2 regions of the Bacillus spongicola genome follow, and region 1 is predicted to be linked to the other one. Evidence: a T-box and tRNA genes for the amino acid it is inferred to sense, from the RefSeq annotation. Region 1 holds a T-box; the other holds one or more tRNA genes.
What was found. The T-box of region 1 lies ahead of ileS (isoleucine--tRNA ligase). A T-box ahead of a tRNA ligase gene usually reads a tRNA of that ligase, here a tRNA-Ile.
Positions count from the first base shown of each region.

Region 2: it encodes a tRNA-Ile, which carries the amino acid that the T-box ahead of ileS (isoleucine--tRNA ligase) is inferred to sense. The anticodon was not compared.

Region 1 covers NZ_JAYKTS010000020.1:68,741-73,150, reverse strand. The annotation lists gene ileS (isoleucine--tRNA ligase) at 1-2,266, opposite strand, end outside; T-box leader at 2,321-2,548, opposite strand; gene U8D43_RS13925 (type 1 glutamine amidotransferase family protein) at 3,117-3,698, opposite strand; gene U8D43_RS13920 (GNAT family N-acetyltransferase) at 4,107-4,410, opposite strand, start outside.
Region 2 covers NZ_JAYKTS010000049.1:647-5,056, forward strand. The annotation lists tRNA gene U8D43_RS19830 (tRNA-Leu) at 92-173, shown strand; tRNA gene U8D43_RS19835 (tRNA-Gly) at 186-260, shown strand; tRNA gene U8D43_RS19840 (tRNA-Leu) at 273-361, shown strand; tRNA gene U8D43_RS19845 (tRNA-Arg) at 372-448, shown strand; tRNA gene U8D43_RS19850 (tRNA-Pro) at 454-530, shown strand; tRNA gene U8D43_RS19855 (tRNA-Ala) at 547-622, shown strand; tRNA gene U8D43_RS19860 (tRNA-Met) at 746-822, shown strand; tRNA gene U8D43_RS19865 (tRNA-Ile) at 847-923, shown strand; tRNA gene U8D43_RS19870 (tRNA-Ser) at 931-1,023, shown strand; tRNA gene U8D43_RS19875 (tRNA-Met) at 1,046-1,119, shown strand; tRNA gene U8D43_RS19880 (tRNA-Asp) at 1,207-1,283, shown strand; tRNA gene U8D43_RS19885 (tRNA-Phe) at 1,291-1,366, shown strand; tRNA gene U8D43_RS19890 (tRNA-His) at 1,377-1,452, shown strand; tRNA gene U8D43_RS19895 (tRNA-Gly) at 1,466-1,539, shown strand; tRNA gene U8D43_RS19900 (tRNA-Ile) at 1,542-1,618, shown strand; tRNA gene U8D43_RS19905 (tRNA-Asn) at 1,625-1,699, shown strand; tRNA gene U8D43_RS19910 (tRNA-Ser) at 1,704-1,794, shown strand; tRNA gene U8D43_RS19915 (tRNA-Glu) at 1,806-1,877, shown strand; gene glgB (1,4-alpha-glucan branching protein GlgB) at 3,694-4,410, shown strand, end outside.

The sequences.
Region 1 (4,410 bases):
ATGGGATAAAAGGTGCTAAGAGCTGACTTAACCTCACAAGCACTTCATGTAGGGTATGATAAGCTGCTTTTTTAGTTTCTGACATGCCTTCTTTCCAAAAACGATCTCGAGAACGACGAATGTACCAGTTACTGATTTCATCAACATATTTTTCTAGCGCTTTCGCAGCTTTGGTAAAGTCATAATCGTCCAATGCTTCGCTAACGATAGCTGTTACACTATTTAATCGCGCTAGTACCCATTGATCAAGCAGCGTTTTCTCGCCAACTACATCTTTATCGAATCGATATCCGTCTATGTTTGCATAGAGAGTATAAAAACCATGTGTATTTACAAGCGTATCGATTATTTTCGATTTTGCTTCTATCACAACACGTTCAGAAAATCGCTTATTATTCCAAGGGGCACTGTCAGCAAGTAACGCCCAGCGGAAAGCATCGGCGCCGAATTTTTCAACAAGATCCATGGGGTTCAACGCGTTCCCTTTGCTTTTGGACATTTTACGGCCTTCTTCATCCAAGATATGTCCTGTTGACAAGACACGCTTGTAGGGGACCTTGCCTGTAAAAAGCGTCGAAACAGCCAGCAAGCTATAAAACCAGCCTCGTGTTTGGTCAACTCCTTCACAGATGACATCTGCAGGGAATTGTTTTTCAAATTGATCTTTATTTTCAAATGGATAATGATGCTGGGCAAACGGCATTGACCCACTATCAAACCAAACGTCAATCACTTCCGGAACACGCTTCATTGTTCCTTCACACTTTTCACAGCTTAAATAAACGCGATCAACGTACGGTTTATGAAGCTCGACATCTCCAATATCACCAATCGCTTTTTCTTTCAGATCCGCCTGACTTTTCGGGGCGTATTGATGTTCACAAGAATCACAAATCCACACAGGCAATGGTGTCCCCCAGTACCGACTTCGACCTATATTCCAGTCGACCATATTTTCTAAAAAGTTTCCAAATCGGCCCTCTTTAATATGAGAAGGGTACCACTCTACTTCCTGATTATTTTTGAGAAATTGATCTTTTAATTCAGTCGTCTTGATAAACCAACTTTCAATCGCATAGTAAAGGAGCGGAGAATCACAACGCCAACAATAGGGATAGCTGTGTTCATACTTTTCTTTTTGAAATAGAAGTCCTTCATTCGCTAAATATTTTACTATATCCACATCACAGTCTTTCACAAAACGACCTGCAAGAAGAGGTACATCCACTGTGTAACGCCCCTGACTATCCACAACATTAAAGAACGATAGATTATGATGTTTGACTAAATCATAATCATCTTCTCCATAGGCTGGAGCGATGTGTACGATTCCCGTTCCACTTTCTGCGTTTACGAAATCCGCCTCTACAACAAAGTGACCTCTATCTGGTTTAATGAATGGAAAGGGTGCTTGATATGCAATTCCTTTAAAATCACTTCCTTTATGAGAAGAAATCACTTCAAAGTCTTCTCCAAGGTTCTTTTCTGCTAACGCCTCCGAAACAATATAGACATCCTCACCCTTTTTAGCTCTAATATAAGTGAGATCAGGATTTACAGCTAGCGTTACATTTGCAGGTAAAGTCCAAGGTGTTGTTGTCCACCCTAAGAAATACTCATTTTCTTTATCCACTAATTTGAATTTTGCAGTTGCTGAAAGATCTTTAACATCCTTATAACCTTGAGCTACTTCATGGGAGCTCAAAGTCGTTTGACAGCTTGGGCAATAGGGCGTAACACGGTGACCTTTATACAATAATCCCCGATTATGAAGATTACTTAATATATACCAGACACTTTCGATATAGCGATTTTCAAGTGTTACATAAGGGTCCTCCATGTCTAGCCAATAACCGATGGATTCCGTAAATTCTCTCCACTGTTTTTCATAGTTAAATACGCTGATTTTACATTCCTCAATGAACTTTTCAACCCCATATTCTTCAATTTCTTGCTTCCCTGAAATACCAAGTTGTTTTTCAACTTCAAGCTCAACAGGTAATCCGTGCGTATCCCAGCCACCCTTTCGTAACACTTGATAACCATTCATCGTCTTATAGCGTGCAACAAAATCCTTAATGACTCGACCTAGCACATGACCTGCGTGGGGCAATCCATTTGCCGTTGGAGGTCCCTCATAAAATACAAATGTTTCTGCTCCGTTCCGATTTTCGATGGAACGGTTGAATATATTTTCAGACTTCCAAAACTTTTTGATTCTATTTTCACGATCTAAAGCGGCTTCTTTCGTATTGACTTTCTTCATTAAAATCACCTCTTATCCCTTTATTTACAAATAAAAAATCCGTCCCTGTATAAAAACAGGGACGGATTGAATCCGCGGTACCACCCATATTCCGTGCTCTTTCTCACGGCGCTTGGCTATCAAAACGGATAACGGCCGTCTACCGGTTCCCCCTACATAAAACCTTTCTCAGGAAAACTTCTCGGAGATGATTTTCAGCTTTAATGTGACGTCGCATTTTCAGCTATCAGCGACTCTCTATAGACACGGATTATAGCTTACTCTTCTCGTCATTGAATAAAATAAATAGTTAATTCCCAATATGATACAATGAAACTAATCTAAATGTCAAAGTATAATTTGAAAAATTTAAAAATAATTATTTCAAATCAAAAATGATAATTTCATTCTATTGTATAAGCTATTTTCTCAAGGCTGTTTTCTCAAAGTTTGTGGCTTTTCGAATTAGACCTCAATTCGTGATGAAGAATGACTTCGGGCATCTTTTCGGATCATTGTTAACCCGAAATGAGGAAAGAAAAGAGTGTTTCCATCCTTTTTTGTATGTTACAGCAACAAAGTAGGCGAAAAGAGCCTTTCGCAAAGAACGCTTCTTATCTCAGCCCTTTATATTCTGCTAAAGTGTAGGATTCGGGGGGCTTTTGTACGAAACCAATGTAAAAAAAAGGAATCATAAAAAAATGATAGAAAATGATTTTCTTTTTTAAAGGCTAGAATTCCAGATACACTTAAAAATGAGTCCCTAAATCTCTCTCTAGTAAACCCCTATACATCCAAGTTATTTTACAACAGTATTGACAAATATTTGCTAGACTGTTTTTCATTCAAGCTCACCAAAATATCTCTAAACCTAACTTTTAACGAACCCTTTTTTAAATAAATCGTACCATTCATTTAGTTCTGAGCCTTCTAAAACATCCAATTTACGTAAAATATCTCTTGAAAATTCTAGTGCTCCACTTCCATTAGCTGTGATTAGACAGTCATCACAAATGGATTGTACATTTAAATAATTTTCATCCCCTAAATAATTAGGTGCCCCTTCTTTTAAATATGGCAACGAATTACCTGTATGTTTATAATGGTCAAGATATCCTTGATTTCCTAAAAAGGTGGTTGCATCACAAATTGCTGCAACCGGGATGTCTTTTTCAAAACAATAATCCACAAGCTCCTTAGCCTGATGATTTTTTTCTTCCCTCCATCCAGTTCCACCTGGAATAATCAGCATTGCGAATGTTAAATCATAGGGAAATTCTTTTAAACTATAATTCGGAAGAACCGTCAATCCACCCATTGAAATTTTTGGATGCTTGTCAATAGCGATTGTCTGAACTTGATATCCCGTTCCTGATTTATTTATCTCTGCCGACACATAACTTGCTTCCCAATCGGCAAAGCCATCTGTAATAAAAACTAACACTTTTTTCATGAGCATGTCCCCCATATTTCTTGAAGATTTTCTCCCGCAAATGCTGTTTCTTTTTAACTAGTCTACAAATGTTAATAGATAATCAACTAAAACGAAAAGCAACATACTTTTCGAAAAAAGCAATCAAAAAAATGCTTCACTTACAGAAAACACACCATCAATACATTCTCCTACTGCTTATTAGAGAGAAGAACATTTTGACATCACTCGTTTCATAATGTAAATCCCCCCTATTTAAGTGGTTCTAAATGATTATAACTCTATTCGTATATATTATTGTTATTTAAACTAGTTCAAGATAAATCACTCCCTTTGATATGGCTTTCGCATTAAAAATTGTCCAAGAAATACAACGAAACCTACACATTTAACGGAATAAATATTGGTTTGATTAATCTATCCACACTCTTATTCTAAAATAGAGTAATAATACTCGTCCCACCATTCATTCCCATTTGGAATACATTTCTTAAAATAGCCTTCTCTTCTCATTCCAGCATTCTCCATCACTCGATACGACGGAATATTTTCAGGTTGACATGTAGCAATTATTCTATGTAAATTCATTTTCTTGAAACCAAAATCTAAAATGGCTTTAGCAGCTTCAGTAGCATATCCTCTTTGATGGTAATTAGGATTAAATACCCACCCAACCTCATAAGTATGATCTCCGAAATATTTATGAAAAATCATATGTCCAATAAGAGTATTA
Region 2 (4,410 bases), on a different contig from region 1:
AATCTTTAGAGAACTTAATTTTTGCATAGCAAGAGATCTTACCTTATAGGTTTGATTGGATTGCCAAGTTAAAAATTAAACATTATACTATGCGGGTGTGGCGGAATTGGCAGACGCACTAGACTTAGGATCTAGCGCCGCAAGGCGTGGGGGTTCGACTCCCTTCACCCGCATCATTTAATTGCGCGGAAGTAGTTCAGTGGTAGAACACCACCTTGCCAAGGTGGGGGTCGCGGGTTCAAATCCCGTCTTCCGCTCCAGAAATACTTTGTGCCGGGGTGGCGGAACTGGCAGACGCACAGGACTTAAAATCCTGCGGTAGGTGACTACCGTACCGGTTCGATTCCGGTCCTCGGCACCATTTTTAAAATGCGCCCGTAGCTCAATTGGATAGAGCGTTTGACTACGGATCAAAAGGTTAGGGGTTCGACTCCTCTCGGGCGCGCCATATTACGGGAAGTAGCTCAGCTTGGTAGAGCACTTGGTTTGGGACCAAGGGGTCGCAGGTTCGAATCCTGTCTTCCCGACCATTTCCATCCGTATATTGGGGCCTTAGCTCAGCTGGGAGAGCGCCTGCCTTGCACGCAGGAGGTCAGCGGTTCGATCCCGCTAGGCTCCACCAAAGATTTTTGCAAAGCAAAATATCTTACCTAACATGCAAAGCAAAATATCTTACCTAACATGCGAAGCGGAAATCTACTAGTGAATTTTATTCACTAAATACATTTTATTGTTTTTATATTATGGCGGTGTAGCTCAGCTGGCTAGAGCGTACGGTTCATACCCGTGAGGTCGGGGGTTCGATCCCCTCCGCCGCTACCATAATGGATCCTTTATAAGATACTTGGACCTTTAGCTCAGCTGGTTAGAGCAGACGGCTCATAACCGTCCGGTCGTAGGTTCGAGTCCTACAAGGTCCACCATATATACGGAGGAATACCCAAGTTCGGCTGAAGGGATCGGTCTTGAAAACCGACAGGCGGGTTATACCGCGCGGGGGTTCGAATCCCTCTTCCTCCTCCATTTTTAATAACACTTTTATCGACGCGGGGTGGAGCAGTTCGGTAGCTCGTCGGGCTCATAACCCGAAGGTCGCAGGTTCAAATCCTGCCCCCGCAATACATTATATTGCCAAAACAAATTAATGATTGCTATTTTCGTTTTGTGAGTTTAATGATAGTTATTTTCGCTTTGCGAAAAAACTTTGGTCCGGTAGTTCAGTTGGTTAGAATGCCTGCCTGTCACGCAGGAGGTCGCGGGTTCGAGTCCCGTCCGGACCGCCATTTATATGGCTCGGTAGCTCAGTTGGTAGAGCAATGGACTGAAAATCCATGTGTCGGCGGTTCGATTCCGTCCCGAGCCACCATTTTATTTTGGCGATTGTGGCGAAGTGGTTAACGCACCTGATTGTGGTTCAGGCATTCGTGGGTTCGATTCCCATCAGTCGCCCCATAAAATTCATTAAGCGGGTGTAGTTTAGTGGTAAAACCTCAGCCTTCCAAGCTGATGATGTGAGTTCGATTCTCATCACCCGCTCCAATGGGCCTATAGCTCAGCTGGTTAGAGCGCACGCCTGATAAGCGTGAGGTCGGTGGTTCGAGTCCACTTAGGCCCACCATATTATTCCGCAGTAGCTCAGTGGTAGAGCTATCGGCTGTTAACCGATCGGTCGCAAGTTCGAGTCTTGCCTGCGGAGCCATACTGGGGAAGTACTCAAGTGGCTGAAGAGGCGCCCCTGCTAAGGGTGTAGGTCGCGCAAGCGGCGCGAGGGTTCAAATCCCTCCTTCTCCGCCAGTTTTAATTTAGGCCCGTTGGTCAAGCGGTTAAGACACCGCCCTTTCACGGCGGTATCACGGGTTCGATTCCCGTACGGGTCATAAAAGACATCTCAATAGATGTCTTTTTTTTGTCCATAATATTACTAGTACCGACTATTAGACGGTTACAGTTGCTTTCCTAGAATGTGTGCCTCAGGATGTGGGAAACTTCTCTGTTCTATAGTTTCTTCTTAGTGATCCATCAATTTCTAGAGAATTGCTCGCTCAGTTGGTTATTGCTACAAATTTGAGAAGGATTTTCGAATTTATATAAAAGGCTGGGTATAAGTTGTAGGTCATTTTAGTGATGCGCTTGAAAAGTGTTTTGTAGATTCTAGTGAATGTAAATTACTGTTGAACAGCCTGTAAACTATGATAGAGAATACCCTTGAGCTTTCGATGCTGAAGAAGACGAACGATTTACTATTTCAATCATTGCAAAGATTATGATGGGGAAAACTTACTTTATTTACTATTTTGCTCGAATGGCTAGAAAATTTCCGATTAGAGAATCAGAGGACGATGCAGCAACAAAGGGAGCCAACATAACGAAAAGAATAAACTTTAAAAACATCATAAAGGGTGTCTATCTATACATGAAGATGAATGAAAAATCATTAATGGGAGGGAAAGTCTAGGTTGTTGATTCAAACTAGAGTACAAATTTAATCTAATCTTTTTCGACGTTTAAAAAATTGCAATAAAGTTTCAGACATTCCAAGCTGTTGGAATGTCTTTTTTTACTCTTTGATACGAAAGTGGGTTTTGATGCTGATTATAGCGCGAAAAAGAACCCTCCCTAAAATGGCTAATCCACTTTTTAAAAAAGCAAACAGAATTCTTTTTTTGTAGGTTTCTTGTTTTTTGCCTGCACTTTCATAAAGTATATATTGAAAGTGAACACAGTCATAACAATACATATTTCCGCTAGATGCACCGCTGTGGCATCATTCTAACCGTCGGAAATGGTGGCCAGCTTGAGGTACGAAGATCATCTTAGTACATACCAAATCATCGTTGACTGAATGGATTAAGACTAAACCGCTAGACTCCATTTTCATCTATTGCATTGTCTGTGAAGGACATGGGGCTTTCGTATACATTGTTGCTATTGAATCTAATTTTAGATGCAATCTTTCAATTTGTTGTTAATATTCTTTAAAAATGGCTGTTTTAGCAAAAATTGTGGCTTTTCGAATCAGTTGATCATCTATGATATAGCCTAATTTCGGGCATCATTTTGTCTATTTTTGATGGAAATCAACATAGAAATGGAAGATTTAATAAAAAATATGATGAAATAGTCACAATGTATACGAAAAGAGCCTTAAAATAGATGAAAAAATGAACTGAAATTAAGCTATTCACCCGTCTATAGGCTGAGTTGAATCGCAACATTCTTAGTGAAAACAAGCACTTGAAAAAATATCTATAGAATTTGATTGATTATCAATCCTACTTAATAATAGAGCTTATATTTAAGCAATTGAAAGCCCTGAAGCTATTGCAAAAATATACTAGAAACTTGTTAACTGTCAAAATTGAGTTAACCCTATTATTGGAAATGTTCCTTTTTATAGGCTATAATAAAATTGAATATTTAGAAAATTATATAACTCCGAACAATAACTTCCTTCCAGAGACCCATTAAATTCTAAATTCTTTTATTGTATCAACAAATACTTCTAATCTTTTTTTACATTTTTCTACTGATTTCGTCAAACAACACTGTTGGAAGCGCTTAATAAAAAAAGTGAACCGTTTTCATAAAAATCGATGTGGCTTTTTGTCGAAAGTTCGAGAGTGATTATTGAAGGAGAATAGCTTTTCTAGAAGAATACCAATAAGTAGACCAAGAAATGCGTAGGTGAAGCTAATGACAACTATTTATCCAAGTCCTTATGATATTCATTTATTTCATGAAGGGCAATTATTTGAAGCATATCTAACCTTTGGGGCTCACGTTTTAAAGACAGGAGATGCATTATCAACCACGTTCTGTGTTTGGGCACCAAATGCTGAAACAGTGTCAGTAGTAGGTAGTTTTAATTCATGGAAAGCTGATGAATTAAAAATGAAAAAAATTACTGAAAGTGGGATATGGTTTGTAAGTTATCCCTCTTCTCTTAAAGGACATGTTTATAAGTATCAAATTCTCACAAACGATGGAAAAACGTTGTTAAAAACGGATCCATTTTCATTCTTTGCGGAAAAACGACCGAACACTGCTGGGATAATCTGTGGAGAGAGTGAATTTAAATGGGACGATGAGCATTGGCTTTTTATGAGAAGAAAAGAGCCTGTTTATGATAAACCTTTGTTTATTTATGAAATTCATTTAGGGACTTGGAAAGTCAAAGGTAAAGAATTATTTTACACATATGCTGAGATTGCTGATGAACTTGTCCCTTATTTAGTTGAGCATGGTTATACTCATGTAGAGATTATGCCAATAACGGAACATCCTTTTGATCGTTCCTGGGGATATCAAAGCACAGGCTATTTCTCTCCAACCAGCCGATATGGAACTCCAGACGACCTAAGATACCTTATCAACAAATGCCATTTGCATAATATAGGGGTTATTTTAGAT